DNA from 2 places in the uncultured Mycobacterium sp. genome. Region 2 is predicted to be linked to the other one. Evidence: riboswitches for the same ligand, from Rfam matches in the RefSeq annotation. Region 2 holds a riboswitch; the other holds the start of a gene.

Region 1 (8,773 bases), on a different contig from region 2:
CCGATATGCGCTAGCGGGCGACGCGCCGTAGGAACGACTCGACCGCCTGCTGGTAGGTGTGCGGGGCCTCGTCATGCACCAGATGGCCTGCTTCTGGTACATGCAAATACCTTGTGCAGTAACCTGTTTCGTACATTTTGCGCATCTGGCCGGGAGGTGTGACGGAGTTACCCGCCTCGATCAGCAGCGCCGGTGCGCGCACCGCCTGCCACTGTTCCCAGTAGTCGCGGGTGCCCCACTCAGCGGCGATCTCGATCCAGCGTTCGACGTGGCCGTGCAGGCGCCAACCGATCGCGGTCCGGTCGAAAGCGTCCAGGAAGTACTGGCCGGCGACGGGCCCGAATTTCGCGAATACCTTTTCCGCAGCGTCAAATTCGACCGGCAGGGCATGCAGCCACGGCTCCCATGGCCCCGTGGTGCGGCCACGAAAATCGGGTGCCATGTCCTCCACCACCAACGCCGAAACCAGTTCGGGCTGCTCCGCCGCCAGACACCACGAATGCAATGCGCCCATCGAGTGCCCGATCAGCCGCGCAGGCGTTCCCAATCCACTCACCGCGTCGCGTAGCTCGGCAACGAAGCGTTCGGTGCTGATCGGGTAGGGGTCGGCGACGTCGCGGCCGCGGTGCCACGGGGCGTCGTAGGTATACACGGTGCCCAGCCGAGCCAGCCACGGTAGCTGGCGCGACCAGGTGCTGCCCCGGCCCATCAAGCCGTGCACCAGTACCAGCGGTTGGCCGTCTCCACCGCGGCGGGTCAGCAGGTCGGTCGGCACGTCGGGCACGGTAGCCTAGCCGCATGCCAGTGGTGAAGATCAACGCAATTGAGGTCCCCCCGAACGCGGGCCCCGAACTGGAAAAGCGGTTCGCGCATCGCGCGCACGCCGTGGAGAACCAACCCGGCTTCCTCGGCTTCCAGCTACTGCGTCCGGTCAAGGGCGAAGACCGCTACTTCGTGGTGACCCATTGGGAGTCCGACGAGGCCTTCCAGGCATGGGCAACGGGGCCCGCCATCGAAGCACATGCCGGTCACCGGGCCAACCCGGTAGCGACCGGCGCGTCACTGCTGGAATTCGAGGTTGTGCTGGACGTTGCCGCAAACCGCCCGACGGCGTAGCGCCAGCCCAGCGAGGCACCGCGCCGCGGCAGTGACCGCCGCGGCTGTGGTGGTCGCCGCTATGGCGCCCGGATGTACTCCGCCTCCGGCACCACCGGCGAACGCCGCGGACGCGGGAGTTCGGATCGATATCAGGACGCCGCCCGGTATGCGCGCGCAGCAAACCGTGGACATGCTCAACTCGGACTGGCCCATCGGCCCGGTCGGGGTTCGTACCCTCGCCGCACCCGACATGGTGGACACTGTCGAGAGCAGCATGGAGGGGCTGTGGTGGGATCGGCCGTTTAAGGTCGACGGAGTCGACATCACTGCCGGCGCCGCCACGCTACATCTGGTCAGCTCATATGGCGCGCGACAGAATATCGAGATCCACACCAACGACGCCACCCTGGTTGACCGCTTCGATGTGGTGACGCAGACTCCGACGATTTCTTCATGGCGTGACCTCGATGCCACATTGAGCAAGACCGGAGCCCGTTACTCCTACCAGGCCGCCAAAGTCAACGACGGCCGCTGTGAGCGGATCGCGGGCACCAACACCACGCAATCTCTTCCGCTGGCATCGATATTCAAGTTGTACGTGCTCTACGCCGTGGCTGACGCGGTCAAGGCCGGAAAGGTGTCCTGGGATGACCAGATGACCGTCACCGAGAAAGGCAAGGCGGTCGGATCGTCGGGATTGGAACTGCCGGTGGGAGCACAGGTTTCGGTGCGCACCGCCGCCGAGAAGATGATTGCGACCAGCGACAACATGGCCACCGACATGCTGATCGGGAAAGTCGGCACCCAGGCTGTCGAAAAAGCGCTGATCGACGCCGGGCATCACGATCCGGCCGCGATGACGCCGTTCCCGACGATGTATGAATTGTTCTCGGTCGGCTGGGGCAAGCCGGATCTGCGCCAGCAGTGGAAGCAGGCTACTCCCCAAGTGCGGGCACAATTGTTGCAGCAGGCGAATTCTCGCGTCTACCGACCAGATCCGAACCGCGCTCACACCCCAGCCTCGGGTTACGGCGCGGAATGGTATGGCAACGCCGAAGATATCTGTCGAGTGCACACGGCACTTCAAGCCGCCGCGGTCGGCAAAGCCGCACTCGTCAAGCAGATCCTGGCAGCCGCCCCGGGTATCGATCTCGACCCGCATGAGTGGCCGTACGTCGGAGCTAAAGCCGGCGGCCTGCCGGGTGATCTGACGTTCAGCTGGTATGCGGTCGATAAGACCGGACAGCCGTGGGTGGTGAGCTTTCAGCTCAACTGGCCGCGTGACCACGGTCCCACGGTGACCGGCTGGATGTTGCGGATCGCCAAGCAGGCCTTCGCGCTGCTGGTTGCGCCACGCTGAACCGCGGACCCAGTTTCGGCGCGACGCGCCTGGCGATATAGCCTCAGTCGCGGGTAATCGTGTGAACGGCGAGGAAACCGGTGCATATTCCGGTGCGGTCGCGCCACTGTGACCAGCGTTTCAGCGTTGGAAGCCAGACCTTCCCGTTCACACATCGCAGATGGGACGCGCAATCCCGGAAGGCGGTCAAGTGTCTGTAGGGCATTCGTCTGCTCAGTCGGCTGGTTTTCGTGAGCGTATCCGCGCCGTGATGTCGACCTGGCATCGCCGCGACCGCATCGAGATCGGCGTGCTTTTCGGTGTGATCGCGCTGATGCACGTCGTAGGTTTCGCGACACTGGTGATGGGCATCGCGCCGCACCGCTACCGCGTCGGAACCGAAATCTTCGGTGTCGGACTGGGCTTCACCGCCTATCTGTTCGGCCTACGGCATGCGTTCGACGCAGACCACATCGCCGCCATCGACAACACCACTCGCAAGCTGATGAGCGGCGACGATGCGGGCCGCGAAGCGGCCCGAGAAGGAGCTGGACAATCGGACCAGCGCGACACAGAGGGAGTCCACCCGAAACCGACATCGGTCGGATTCTGGTTCGCCATGGGCCATTCCACCATCGTGTTGGTAATGGCGGTGCTGGTCGTCGTCGGTGCTCGTGCGGTAGGCGCGCTGGTCGACGACGACTCACCGGTCCGGCATGCACTCGGCTTCGCCGGAACCCTGGCTTCCGGCTTGTTTCTCTACCTCATCGCGGTGATCAACATCGTCGCGCTGGTCGGGATAACCCGTGCCTACACCAAACTCCGGTGCGGCTCCTACTCCGAGGAGGAACTCCAAGCGGCGCTCGACGACCGCGGATTTCTGGCACGTCTGCTCTCGCCGATCATGAACCGCATCAAACGCCCAGTCCAGATTTATCCGGTGGGCGTGCTGTTCGGCCTCGGCTTCGACACCGCCACCGAGGTGGCGTTGTTGGCGCTGGCCGGCACCGGAGCTGCTGCCGGGCTGCCGTGGTACGCGATCTTGGTGCTGCCGTTGTTGTTTGCGGCGGGGATGAGCCTGATGGACACGCTGGATGGCTTGCTGATGACCGCGGCCTACGATTGGGCATTTATGCAGCCGCTTCGCAAGATCTACTACAACTTCACCATCACCGCGCTGTCGATCGCGGTCGCGTTGCTGATCGGGTCGATCGAGCTGGTGTCGATATTGCACGACGATCTGCAGTGGGTGGATCCGGTCACCAATTGGATCAGCTCGATCGACTTGAACAATGCCGGCCTGGCGATTGTCTGCCTGTTCGCCGTCACCTGGCTAGGCGCCATCGCCTACTGGAAGCTGGCCAACATCGAAAACCGCTGGCAGCCGAGCAGCCCCGGCGAATAAGTCGCGAGCGGCCAGTTATGACACGGGATTTCGTCAAAACCGTGCGATAACTGGCCGCTCAGCGGGCCCTATTGCGCAGCCGAGGGCGAGCTGCCGGCGCTGTGGGCACCGGCCTTGGCCAGATCCGGCTCGGCCGGCGTGGCCGGCTTCGGTGTTCCGGTGAACGTGAACACCGCGTCCTCGCCGGAACCTTCACCGTCCCAGTTGTCCACGTCGACGGTGACGAGCTGGCCCGGACCGACCTCCTCGAAGAGGATCTTCTCGCTCAATGCATCCTCGATCTCACGCTGGATGGTGCGCCGCAGCGGACGGGCGCCCAGCACCGGATCGAAGCCGCGCTTGGCCAGCAGCGCCTTGGCCTTATCGGTCAGCACCAGCGACATGTCCTTGCTCTTCAGCTGCTTTTCCAGCCGGCCGATCATCAGCTCGACCATCCGGATGATCTCCTCGCGGGTCAGCTGGTGGAACACGATGATGTCGTCGATGCGGTTGAGGAACTCCGGGCGGAAGTGCTTCTTGAGCTCGTCGTTGACCTTCTGCTTCATCCGCTCGTAGTTGTTCTCACCACCGCCCGGCGAGAAGCCAAGGCCGACCGCCTTCGAGATGTCGGCGGTACCGAGGTTGGACGTGAAGATCAACACCGTGTTCTTGAAGTCGACCGTGCGGCCCTGCCCGTCGGTGAGCCGGCCGTCCTCGAGCACCTGCAACAGGCTGTTGTAGATCTCCTGATGCGCCTTCTCGATCTCGTCGAACAAGACCACCGAGAACGGCTTGCGCCGCACCTTCTCGGTGAGCTGGCCGCCCTCCTCGTAGCCGACGTATCCCGGTGGGGCGCCGAACAACCGCGACGCGGTGAACCGGTCGTGGAACTCGCCCATATCGATCTGGATGAGCGCGTCGTCGTCGCCGAACAGGAACTCGGCCAGCGCCTTGGACAGCTCGGTCTTACCCACACCGGACGGACCGGCGAAGATGAACGAACCGGACGGGCGCTTGGGGTCCTTCAACCCGGCGCGGGTACGGCGGATCGCCTTGGAGACCGCCTTGACCGCGTCCTCCTGGCCAATGATCCGCTTGTGCAGCTCCTCTTCCATGCGCAGCAGCCGGGTGGTCTCGGCCTCGGTCAGCTTGAACACCGGGATGCCGGTCCAGTTGCCCAGCACCTCAGCGATCTGCTCGTCGTCGACCTCGGCGACCACGTCCAAATCACCGGAGCGCCACTGCTTTTCGCGTTCGGCGCGCTGAGCGACCAGTTGCTTTTCGCGATCACGCAGCGCAGCAGCCTTTTCGAAGTCCTGCGCGTCGATCGCCGACTCCTTCTCGCGGCGCGCCTCGGCGATCTTCTCGTCGAACTCGCGCAGGTCCGGCGGAGCCGTCATCCGGCGGATCCGCATCCGGGCACCCGCCTCGTCGATCAGGTCGATGGCCTTGTCCGGCAGGAACCGGTCGTTGATGTAGCGGTCGGCCAGCGTGGCGGCCGCCACCATCGCGCCGTCGGTGATCGACACCCGGTGGTGCGCCTCGTAGCGGTCGCGCAGACCCTTCAGGATCTCGATGGTGTGCTCGACCGTCGGCTCACCGACTTGCACCGGCTGGAAGCGGCGCTCCAGCGCGGCGTCCTTCTCGATGTACTTGCGGTACTCGTCGAGCGTGGTGGCGCCGATGGTCTGCAACTCACCGCGGGCCAGCTTGGGCTTGAGGATCGACGCGGCGTCGATCGCACCCTCGGCGGCCCCGGCACCGACCAGCGTGTGCAGCTCGTCGATGAACAGGATGATGTCGCCGCGGGTGTTGATCTCTTTCAGCACCTTCTTCAGGCGCTCTTCGAAGTCACCGCGGTAGCGCGAGCCGGCAACTAGTGAACCCAGGTCCAGCGTGTAGAGCTGCTTGTCCTTCAGCGTCTCCGGAACGTCGCCGTGCACGATCTTCTGGGCCAGGCCCTCGACGACAGCGGTCTTGCCGACACCGGGCTCGCCGATCAGCACAGGGTTGTTCTTCGTGCGCCGCGACAGCACCTGCATGACCCGCTCGATTTCCTTCTCGCGGCCGATGACCGGGTCGAGCTTGCCCTCCATCGCGGCCGCGGTCAGGTTGCGGCCGAACTGGTCGAGCACCAGCGACGTCGACGGGCTGCCCGACTCGCCGCCACGGCCACCGGTGCCCGCCTCGGCGGTCTCCTTGCCTTGGTAGCCGGAAAGCAGCTGGATCACTTGCTGACGCACCCGCGTCAACTCGGCGCCCAGCTTGACCAGCACCTGCGCGGCCACACCCTCACCCTCACGGATCAAGCCGAGCAGGATGTGCTCGGTGCCGATGTAGTTGTGGCCCAGCTGCAGCGCCTCACGCAAGGAGAGCTCCAGCACCTTCTTGGCACGCGGAGTAAAGGGGATGTGCCCCGACGGTGCCTGCTGACCCTGGCCGATGATCTCCTCGACCTGGCTGCGGACGCCCTCCAGCGAAATTCCCAGCGACTCCAGCGACTTTGCGGCTACGCCTTCACCTTCGTGGATGAGGCCCAACAGGATGTGCTCGGTCCCGATGTAGTTGTGGTTGAGCATCCGGGCCTCTTCTTGCGCCAGGACGACGACCCTGCGGGCTCGGTCGGTAAATCGTTCAAACATCGGTGGTTACCTGCTCTCCCTCACCATCGGTACAGCGGTCGGCGCGCGTACCTGCCATCCACTGTAATGGGCCGCTGCCCGAGGTTCCTACCTATGCGCTACCGACCGCCGCGCACGTCTCATGCTTGAAACACGAACGCAACAGACCAACGCGGAAAACCCACAAAACCTTTCCCGCGCTGCCGGGTGATCAGTTCGCCACCAGCGAAAATATGCCGGCGCCGGAGCCTCGAGCCCCGCGCCGGCTGCGTTGTCAGGTCGCCGCGTGGAAAGCGTCGATGATGTCGGCCGGGATGCGGCCTCGCGAGGACACGTTATGTCCGTTGCGGCGAGCCCATTCCCGGATCGCGGCGCTCTGCTCCCGGTCAATTGCGCCGCGGCCACGGCCCGAGCTGGCGCGCCCACGTCGCCGACCGCCGACCCGGCGACCGGCTTCCACCCATTGCTTCAGGTCGTTACGCAGTTTCGCCGCATTCTTACTCGAAAGGTCAATCTCATAGGTCACCCCGTCGAGGCCGAATTCGACCGTTTCATCGGCGGGAGCCTCACCGTCAAAATCATCGATCAACGTGACGGTCACTTTCTTCGCCATTAGTTCACCCTCTACCGCATCTTCCTGAGCACTTACTGTGCAAGTCGGATTGTGTCCCCATTGGACTAATCTGCCATAAGAAGGCGGTATATTCAATCCCAGTGTTATCGCCGTCGGACGGGTTCAGTTGCTGAGCGGTCGAACAATAGGGAACAAAACTGTCTCCCTAATTGACAGGCCAGTCAAAGCCATCAACAACCGATCGACACCCATTCCGGTTCCGGTGCATGGCGGCATCGCATACTCCAGCGCCGCGAGAAAATCTTCGTCGATGCTCATCGCCTCGTCGTCGCCGGCGGCCGCGGCGCGAGCCTGCGCGGCGAACCGCTCGCGTTGCACTACTGGGTCGATCAATTCCGAGTATCCAGTGGCCAGTTCGATTCCCCGCAGGTAGAGATCCCACTTTTCGGTGACGCCCGCGATACTGCGATGTTGGCGGGTCAAAGGCGTCGTCTCCACCGGGAAATCCTTGACAAATGTGGGCGCGGTAAGACGGGCGCCGACCCTGTGCTCCCACAATTCCTCGACCAGCTTGCCGTGCCGGTAGCTGGGATGGATCTCCACGCCAAGCCGTTCGGCAATGCCGCGCAAGTGCTCAACTGTCGTGTCAGGCGTGATCTCCTCTCCGAGTGCGCTCGACAACGACGGATACATTTGTATCGAAGCCCATTCTCCGTCGATGTCATAGACACTGCCGTCAGGCATCGGTAGTTCTCTGGTGCCGATCGCCTTGTCGGCCACCTGTTGAATAAGCTCGCGGGTGACTACGGCGGAATCCTCATAGGTTCCATACGCTTGGTAGGTCTCCAGCATGGAAAATTCAGGGGAATGAGTCGAATCGGCTCCTTCGTTTCGGAAGACACGATTTAGTTCAAAGACCTTGTCAAACCCGCCGACCACGCAGCGCTTCAGGAACAGTTCGGGGGCGATCCGCAGGTATAGGTCGATGTCGAGGGCATTGGAGTGGGTAACGAAAGGCCGCGCCGCCGCTCCACCGGCCAAAGTTTGCAACATCGGCGTTTCCACCTCGAGGAAGCCACGAGCTTCCAGACCGGCGCGCAGGGCGCGGACGACGGCAATCCGCAGCCGGGCTACTGCTCGCGCCTCCGGACGAACGATCAAGTCGACGTAGCGCTGCCGCACTCGGGACTCTTCGTTCATCTCCTTGTACGCGACCGGCAGCGGCCGCAACGACTTGGACGCCATCTGCCAGAAGTCGGCGAGTACGGACAATTCGCCGCGACGTGAACTGATCACTTCGCCGTGTACGTAAACGATGTCGCCGATGTCGACATCGGCCTTCCACGCATCCAGCGCGTCCTGGCCGACCTTTCCCAAGCTGATCATCGCCTGCAGCTTCGTACCGTCGCCGTCCTGCAGTGTCGCAAAGCACAATTTGCCGGAGTTGCGGATGAAGATCACTCGGCCGGCGACGTCGACGATGTCACCGGTCGCGGTGTCGGCGGGCAGATCGGGATAGGCGGCGCGAATCTGGGCCAGAGTGTGGGTCCGTTCGACGGCGACGGGGTAGGGGTCACGCCCCTCCGCCAACAGCCGAGCGCGCTTGTCCCGGCGGATCCGGAACTGCTCGGGGATGTCTTGAGGACGGTCCTCGTCGGCGGAGCTCACGACGTGCCAGCTTAGAGGAGCCGGTACCCGCGCCTACGAGTGTGCGGTTGCGGCGCCGAGCGTGCGGTGAGGGTGGCGATCCGCCGATT
Region 2 (8,773 bases):
CACAGCAACTCCACGATGGTGGCGTTGGCCTGACCGCCGCCCTCGCACATCGTTTGCAAGCCGTAACGAATTCCCTTGTCGCGCATGTGATACAGCAGCGTTGTCATGATGCGCGCACCGGAGCCGCCGAGCGGATGGCCGAGCGCGATCGCGCCGCCGTTGGGGTTGAGCTTCTTCTCGTCGGCGCCAATGTCGTGCAGCCACGCCAGCGGCACAGGCGCGAACGCCTCGTTGACTTCGTACGCCCCGATGTCGTCCAGATTCAGCCCGGAGCGCTTCAGGGCCTTCTGGGTGGCCGGGATCGGCGCGGTCAGCATGATCACTGGGTTGGAGCCGGCCAGCGTGGCGGTGTGCACCTTGGCAAGCGGCTTGAGTCCCAACGACTTTGCCTTTTCCGCCGACATGAACAGCACGGCCGCGGCGCCGTCGGAAATCTGGCTGGAGTTCCCGGCGTGGATCACACCGTCCTCCTTGAAGGCGGGCTTTAACTCGGCCATCTTCTCAATGGTGGTGCCGCGGCGAATGCCCTCGTCTTTGAGGACGACGTTGCCGTCCTGGTCTTTGATGGCCACGATCTGGTCGTCGAACGCTCCGGAATCCTGCGCCGCAGCGGCCTTCTCGTGTGAGGCGAGGGAGAATTCGTCGAGCGTAGTGCGGTCGAGGCCCCACTGCTCGGCGATCATTTCAGCGCCGATGCCCTGGTTGGGGATCGCGCCGTCGTACCGGCTCAAAAATCCGTCCGGGAAGGGGCGGCCACCGTTGGCCAGCGAGGAACCCATCGGCACCCGGGTCATCGACTCCACGCCGCCGGCTACGACGACGTCGTAGTGGCCGGCGACCACGCCTGCGGCGGCGAAGTGGATCGACTGCTGGCTGGAGCCGCACTGGCGGTCCACGGTGACCCCCGGAACGGTTTCCGGCCAGCCCGCGGTCAGCAACGCGGTGCGGGCGATGTCGAGGGCCTGCTCACCGGCTTGCATCACGCATCCCCAGATCACGTCGTCGACGATCTCGGGATCGATACCCGACTTCTGGACCAGCCCGTTGAGGACCTGCGCGGACAGCTCGGCGGGATGCACGCCGGACAGACCCCCGTTTCGCTTGCCGATCGGTGAGCGCACTGCCTCGACGATGACGGCTTCAGCCATGGCAATTCTCCTTCTCGAAGAGGTAATGCCTCGATTGTTGACCAACCCGTTGGACGGCTCACTGCCGGGGTGTCCATCGCCGCGCGTTAGGAGTGCCCGGCGCGGCGACGGCACGACGCGGTCGCTGAGCTTCGGGCCCAGCAACTCAGGACTCGCAGGCGGCTGCACGGGGCAAGGAAATTGCACGTGCAATGTTTCTGAGTGCGGCGAGGAGCCCGCGGAAGGGGAACGGGCAGGCATGACGACAACACCGACGCAGCGCCCACTCGACGGTAAGGTCGCTATCGTCACCGGGACCAGCCGAGGGGTCGGTGTCGGTATCGCTCACGAGTTACTGCGCGCCGGCGCAACGGTCATCGGTTGTTCACGCTCACCACTGGATGCGATCCCCGGTGTGGACAATCATCCCGACTGGGCCGCGCGGTCGTCGCAAATGGTATGTGACCAAGGTGATTACCGCGCGATTGACGCCATGCTCTCCGAGGCTGCGGCGAAGTACGGTCGCATCGACATCCTAGTTAACAATGCTGGTGGCACGGTGCCGACCCCCCACGTTGAGGACGTGCCGGAACTTGTGCAGACGATCCAGGGCGCCCCAGCCAGCGATGACGATTTCGAGCGGACGGTGCTGTATCACGCATTCGCGATTCAGATGAATCTGATCAGCCCGCTGTGGTTCGCGATCCGGGTGTATCGGCAGATGCGCCGCCAGGACGGCACTGGTTGCATTATCAATATCTCCAGCGGCGCTAGCCATCCCGCCGGTTCACCGACCTTGGTTTCCTACGGCGCCGCGAAGTCTGGGCTCAATCACATGACCCGCTCCCTGGCGGAGGAATGGGGACCGCATTCCCGTGTCAACTGCCTGGCGTTGGGGCCCACCATGACGGACAACTTTCGCTCGTTCGTGCTGCCCAAAAATGATCCCGACGGGCGTGCCTACTTCGCCAACGTTCCCCTGCATCGGGCCGGTGAACCTGCCGAAGTCGGCCGCGCCTGTGTTTTCTTGGCTAGCGGCGCAGCCGATTACATCAACGGCACGACCATCGAAATCGATGGCGGCATGCTGCCGGGCGTGCTGTATGAGGCTGGCCTCAAGACCATCACTGACCTGCTCTGAGAAGGAAGTGTGATGCCACGACAGGTAATTCAGTTCTCCACCGGCAATGTGGGACGCCATGCATTGCAGGCGATTATCGAGCGCCCCGATCTGGAACTCGTCGGTGTACATGCCGCCGACACGGAGAAGGCGGGCCGCGACGCCGCCGAACTGTGCGAGCTCGATGAGTCGACGGGAGTCACCGCCACCAATGACATCGACGCCTTGGTAGCGCTTGAAGCGGACTGCGTGGTCTACACCTCGCAAGCCGAACCCCGCCCGCACGCCGCAATCAAGGAGATCACCAAGTTCCTTCGCGCGGGCACGAATGTGGTGGGTACTTCGCTGGTGTGGTTGGTCGCGCCGCAGCACGCCGACGACTGGTTGCGCACGCCGTTGGAGCAGGCGTGCGAGGCCGGCGGCACTTCGCTTTACATAAACGGCATCGACCCCGGATTTTCCGGCGACACGCTGGTCTACACCGCGCTGAGCCACCCAGCTGAATCTCTTCAAGCTCAAATCCCTCGTCCTCGCGGCGCTGCCGAAACTGGGTTGAACCGCCGTAGCGCTGCGCGATGTATTCAGCGGCCGCCGGTATCAAAGCGTTCCGGCGCAACGGCGAAACAACATGATGCACTAACGGCGAGGAGTTGCGGGAGCTCAACACCGTGCCAAGCCTATCGGGGAATCGCGGACCGTCCTGCCCTGTTGCCTCCTCCAGATTGACCGATCGGACCAAGGTGAGACTCATGGCGCGCATCGTCGTTATCGGCGGCCACGGCAAGGTGGCCTTGCATCTGAGCCGCATCCTGAGTGAGCGCGGTGACCAGGTGAGCTCTATCGTCCGCAACCCGGATCACACGGACGACGTCGTCGCAACCGGTGCCAAACCAGTCGTGGCCGACATCGAGAGACTGGATACCGACGCGCTCACACAGCTGTTGGCGGGGCACCACGCGGTGGTCTTTTCCGCCGGGGCCGGCGGCGGCAACCCGGCGCGCACCTACGCCGTAGACCGCGATGCCGCCATTCGGGTGATCAACGCGGCCAAGCAAGCAGGTTTGCGGCGGTTCGTGATGGTCTCCTACTTCGGCGCCCGACCGGATCACGGTGTGCCGCAGGATGATCCGTTCTTCCCGTATGCCGAGGCCAAGGCCGCCGCCGACGCCCACCTGCGGGCCAGCGACCTCGACTGGACGGTGCTGGGGCCGGGCCGGCTCACCCTCGAGCCGGGGACCGGGCGGATCGCGGTGGGTCCTGAGGCCAGCAAGGGCCAGGTGTCCCGCGAGGATGTCGCGCTGGTGATCGCCGCTGCTCTGGCCGACGATTCGACGATCGGGCGCACCATCGAGTTCAACAACGGCGACGTCCCCATCGGCGAAGCGCTGGCTGCCGGACGCTGACGCCGGCAGAGGCGATCGCAAGCGCGGCGGAGCCGGGCGCGGCGGGTCGCCGCCATCCAACGAGTAACCTCGAGCGTGCAGCTGGTCTGCCGCACTGTCGGCATCGAGTGAGGCAGGTTGATTCTGCCTCGCGAGAGGGAACCCGGTGAAAGTCCGGGACTGTCCCGCAGCGGTATGCAGGAACGACCGCCGTCATCAGCACTGGTCGCCCGACTGGGAAGCGACGGCCATTAGGAGCACTCCAGTGCGCGCCTGCGAGTCCGAAGACCTGCCGGCTGTGCCGGGCGCGCCGCGTCCGGCGGCTCATCGCCTCGTGGAATGGGCGTTTGGCCGTAACGGTTGCAGGGCATGTGCCCGACCGGATCGGCTGCGCGTCCGCCGGCGGTGACCATCCCGTTTCGAGTGAAGGACGAACACGTGATCGCTCAACCGTTTACCGCCACCATCACCGGCTCACCGCGGATCGGCCCGCGCCGCGAACTCAAACGCGCCACCGAAGGTTATTGGGCCGGGCGGACCAGCAGGTCCGAGCTGGAGTCCGTCGCGGCGACGCTGCGCCGCAACACCTGGTCTGATTTGGTTGCGGCCGGCCTGGATTCGGTGCCGGTGAACAGCTTTTCCTACTACGACCAGATGCTCGACACGGCGGTGATGCTCGGAGCCCTGCCGGCCCGGGTGCAGCCTGTGCACGACGAGCTGGACCGCTACTTCGCCGCCGCCCGGGGCACCGAGGGCATCGCACCGCTGGAGATGACCAAGTGGTTCGACACCAACTACCACTATCTGGTACCGGAGATCTCGCCGGACATCCGATTCACGCTCAATGCCGCCAAAGTGGTCGGTGAGCTGAACGAGGCGTTGCAACAAGGCGTTCCGGCGCGTCCGGTGGTTATCGGCCCGATTACCTTCCTGCTGTTGAGCAAAGCGGTGGACGGCGCGGGCGCCCCGATCGAACGCATCGATGAGCTGATCCCGGTGTATTCGGAGTTGCTGTCGCTGCTGGCCGATGTCGGTGCGGCATGGGTGCAGTTCGACGAGCCGGTGCTGGTGACCGATATCAGCGCCGATGCGCCGGCGCTGGCCGAGCGGGTGTATAGCGCGCTGGGATCGGTGCCCAAGCGGCCGGCGATCTATGTCGCCACCTACTTCGGGGATCCCGGCGCTGCCTTGCCGGTGCTGGCTCGCACGCCGGTCGAGGCCATCGGCGTCGACCTGGTCGCCGGCGCCAACACCGCAGTCGCGTCGGTGCCGGAGTTGGCCGGAAAGACGCTGGTGGCCGGCGTCGTCGACGGGCGCAACGTCTGGCGCACCGACCTGGAAGCGGCGCTGAGCCGGCTGGCCACCCTGCTGGGGTCAACGGAGGCAGTTGCTGTGTCGACCTCGTGCTCGACGCTGCACGTCCCGTATTCGCTGGCCTTCGAGACCGAGCTGGACGCGAACCTGCGCAGCTGGCTAGCGTTCGGTGCCGAAAAGGTGCACGAGGTGGTCACCCTGGCCCGCGCGCTGCGGGAAGGACGCGAAGCGGTCGCCGAGGAGATCGCGGCCTCCAACGCCGCGGTGGCGTCTCGGCGTTCGGATCCGCGGCTGCGCAACGAACACATCCGGGCCCGCATCGACTCGATCCTGGCCTCCGGCGCCAAACGCGGCAATGCGGCCGAGCGCCGCGAGATGCAGAAAGCGCGGCTGCACCTGCCCACCCTGCCGACCACCACGATCGGCTCGTTCCCGCAGACCCCGGCGATCCGGAAAGCCCGCGCCGCCTTTCGTTCCGGCGAGATCGACGAGGCCGAGTACGTCCGCCGGATGAAGGCCGAGATCGCCGACGTCATCGCGTTGCAGGAACGGCTCGGCCTCGACGTGCTGGTGCACGGCGAGCCCGAGCGCAACGACATGGTGCAGTACTTCGCCGAGCAGCTCGACGGTTTCTTCGCCACCCAGAACGGCTGGGTGCAGTCCTACGGCAGTCGCTGTGTGCGCCCGCCCATCCTTTACGGCGATGTGTCGCGGCCACACCCGATGACGGTCGAGTGGATCACCTACGCGCAGTCGCTCACCGACAAACCGGTCAAGGGCATGCTGACCGGGCCGGTGACGATCCTGGCGTGGTCGTTCGTGCGCGACGACCAGCCGCTGGCCGACACCGCCTACCAGATTGCCCTGGCGATCCGCGACGAGACCATCGATTTGCAGTCGGCCGGCATCGCGATCATCCAGGTCGACGAGCCGGCGCTGCGGGAGCTGCTGCCGCTGCGCCGCGCCGACCAGGACGCTTATCTGCAGTGGGCGGTGGGCGCCTTCCGGTTGGCAACCTCCGGTGTCGCCGACTCGACGCAGATCCAGACCCATCTGTGTTATTCGGAGTTCGGTGAGATCATCGGCGCCATTGGCGAGTTGGACGCCGATGCCACGTTGATCGAGGCAGCCCGCTCGCATATGGAGGTGCTGGACGACCTCAACGCGGCGGGCTTCGCCAACAGCGTGGGACCCGGCGTCTACGACATCCACTCGCCCCGCGTCCCCAGCACCGAGGAGATCGCCAGTTCGCTACGTGCAGCTCTCAGAGCTGTTCCAGCCGAACGGCTTTGGGTTAACCCGGACTGCGGGTTGAAGACCCGCAACGTCGAGGAGGTAACGGCGTCGTTGCAGAACATGATCGCCGCGGCGGCGAAGGTGCGAGGCGAAGCTGCCTAGGGCTGGTTCACCTCGTCGGAGCCGGCAATGCGGCTTTCGTACACGTGCACCGGCACGGTGTCGTCCCACGGTTGCCGGGTAACCATGTCGGCCACCCTGACATAGCCGCGCTCGAATTCGCCTGTGGCTGCGTCGACTAACCGGTATTGCTGGGTCTGGCGGTGGATGGGTTGCGCGTCGAGCAGCACGACGCGCACCTCGCCGGGCTCGAAGTGGCAGCGCTCCTGCATCGCGGCGATCAACTGCTCGTTGTGCATGTGGCCGTCGCCGAAATTCCAGCCGATGGCGGTGGAACAAATCCGTTCGCCGTCGGTGATGACGTAGTCGTCCTCGTTCTGTCCGGCCATGGCTCGATGTGCCAAGGTGAACAGCGCTCGGCCGTGGGTGTTGAACGAGCGGAAGGCGTATCCCATATAGATCGGGATCTGCGCCGCCTCCTGGCTGCCGTAGAAACGCTCAAGCTGCGCGGCCGGCATGCTGGCGATCGTTACCAGCCCACGGGTGATCTTCTCTTCCGCAGACGGTTTGACGCACCACAGCGTGGTGTCCCAGTTGCCGGCGTAGTAGCGCATGCCCGGCAGGAACGAAATCTTGCGCGGGAACAGGTTGCCGGCGATCACGATGCCGGCGATCACCACGAACAGGATGGCCACCGGCACAGGGTGTTTCAGGTCGGAAAGCCCCAACTGCGGATACGCGACGAACAGGGCCCCGACGCCGTAGATCATGAAGACGTTCCACTCCAGCGGCACACCCATCGGGATCGCAGTCAGGATCGCCAGGTGAAAACACACCATGACGGCGGCGGCGATCGCGGTCACCCAGCCGCCGTGGGAGAAGAACAGCACCACCGGCACGCACATCTCTACGGTGGTGCCGCCGTGCGCGACGATCCGCGACAGGCGTCCGGGCCGCAGGTCTTGCGGGAACCGTTCGAAAAAGGCACGCTTCATCGACTTCGCCCGGATCAGTGGGTTGTTCGACATCATCGTGGAGATCACGAACGGAAAGTGGTGGTTGAGCTTCGACGTGGCCGCACCCATCCAGATCACCAAGAACACCAGTTTCGAGGCGACGATCATGTCCACCCCGGGGAACAAGAACGTCACCGTCATCGACGCGTAGACCTCGCCGCGGGCGGCCAGAAAGATCACCTTGTCCCGCAGCCCGAGCACGGCGAGCAATCCGAGGATCACCCAGATCTGCCAGCGCGGCAGCAGACCGACGTCGGTGCCCAGCGCCGGCACCGGGCCGGTGCCGTCGGAGAACAAGCACAGGAGCAGCATCACCAGCAGGGCCGCATACAACGCGACGTCTATCGGAGTGCGGGCGGTGCCCTTCGTTAGCGGGATCCGATCGGGCCAGGGCGGTAGTCGGATCGTGTTCGGGCGTAGCCAGTACAGAATCGAGCCCATCGGCGGGAAGAACCGGTTGTTCAGCGGCCCGAAGCCGCAGCCTAGACCGACCACCTCGAAGAGCATGGTGTAGAGCACGACCTTCTCGAACACGATCGGCTCCGACCACCACGAACCGACGGCGGTAAACCCATCGATGCCCGTGGTGGTCAACGCGAACAGGCAGCCCCCCAGGATGTAGAGACCGATTTTGACGACGTAGAACAGGTGCAGTGCGACCGGTGTTCCGAAGCCCACCTCGGCCCAGTGCCTGGCCATCGGCTGGATCTTCTCGCTGCGCGTGCCTTTGCTCCATTCGGCCATGTCGATCTGCGGCAGGTCAGGTTTGAAGAATCCCATGCCGGACAGATTAGAACGTGTTCTAGATCTGTGGGGATGGGTTTGAGCTGCCGAGTTCCGCCGAATGTCGTTGACTACTACTTAGTATAGTAGTAGGAAGGTGGTACAGGTCGACAACGTGCACGGCGGTGATCCTGATGACCGATCAGATCCAGCAACCACGGGACAACGCGGGTAGATTTTTGCGCTGGACCGCAGTCGCGTTCGCTATCGGGTTTGCCGTGCACGGCCTGGATCATCTGCGCCGCGGCATGTCGGCATCGCCACCGTTCATCATGGTCGGCGGCACCGTGCAGGGTCTGTTCGTCGCCGCCGCGATTGTCATGGTGCTCGCGCGTCGCAGGCAGGCGCCGCTTGCCGCGATCGCGGTCGGCTTCGGCAGTGCGCTGGTTTTCACCTATGCGCACCTGCTGCCCACTGTGCTACCCGCTTATCAGGACAGCTTCATCTCTCCGCCGCACGTCAACGTGACGTGGTTCTCGTGGGTCAGCGCGGTGGCGGAGATCGGCACGGGCATCATGTTCGGCGTCGCCGGCATCCGGTCCATCCGGCGCTCCGCCGAGGCCGATACGTTGTTGGCAGGCAACGCCGCCGGGTGAAGGATGGGCACATGGCAGGAATTCTCTTCTTCGACGGCTTCTGCGGAATGTGCACGCGGTCGGCATATTTCGTGCTGAG

The links. A riboswitch is a leader RNA that binds a small molecule or an ion and turns the genes downstream of it on or off. The one in region 2 is predicted to bind cobalamin.
Region 1: another riboswitch for cobalamin. It lies ahead of ACFE99_RS07540 (HoxN/HupN/NixA family nickel/cobalt transporter); the one in region 2 lies ahead of metE (5-methyltetrahydropteroyltriglutamate--homocysteine S-methyltransferase).

The regions. Positions count from the first base shown of each region.
Region 1 is NZ_CAXUCH010000039.1:740-9,512, forward strand. Features, by position in the region: partial or broken gene ACFE99_RS07520 (A/G-specific adenine glycosylase) at 1-31, shown strand, start outside; gene ACFE99_RS07525 (alpha/beta fold hydrolase) at 11-775, opposite strand; gene mhuD (mycobilin-forming heme oxygenase MhuD) at 799-1,116, shown strand; gene ACFE99_RS07535 (serine hydrolase) at 1,091-2,458, shown strand; cobalamin riboswitch at 2,493-2,620, shown strand; gene ACFE99_RS07540 (HoxN/HupN/NixA family nickel/cobalt transporter) at 2,709-3,842, shown strand; gene clpC1 (ATP-dependent protease ATP-binding subunit ClpC) at 3,911-6,463, opposite strand; gene lsr2 (histone-like nucleoid-structuring protein Lsr2) at 6,717-7,055, opposite strand; gene lysS (lysine--tRNA ligase) at 7,179-8,684, opposite strand.
Region 2 is NZ_CAXUCH010000060.1:9,889-18,661, reverse strand. Features, by position in the region: gene ACFE99_RS10225 (thiolase family protein) at 1-1,148, opposite strand, end outside; gene ACFE99_RS10220 (SDR family NAD(P)-dependent oxidoreductase) at 1,387-2,268, shown strand; partial or broken gene ACFE99_RS10215 (dihydrodipicolinate reductase) at 2,281-2,739, shown strand; gene ACFE99_RS10210 (SDR family oxidoreductase) at 2,997-3,650, shown strand; cobalamin riboswitch at 3,748-3,941, shown strand; gene metE (5-methyltetrahydropteroyltriglutamate--homocysteine S-methyltransferase) at 3,999-6,341, shown strand; gene ACFE99_RS10200 (DUF3556 domain-containing protein) at 6,338-8,095, opposite strand; gene ACFE99_RS10195 (hypothetical protein) at 8,233-8,694, shown strand; gene ACFE99_RS10190 (thiol-disulfide oxidoreductase DCC family protein) at 8,706-8,773, shown strand, end outside.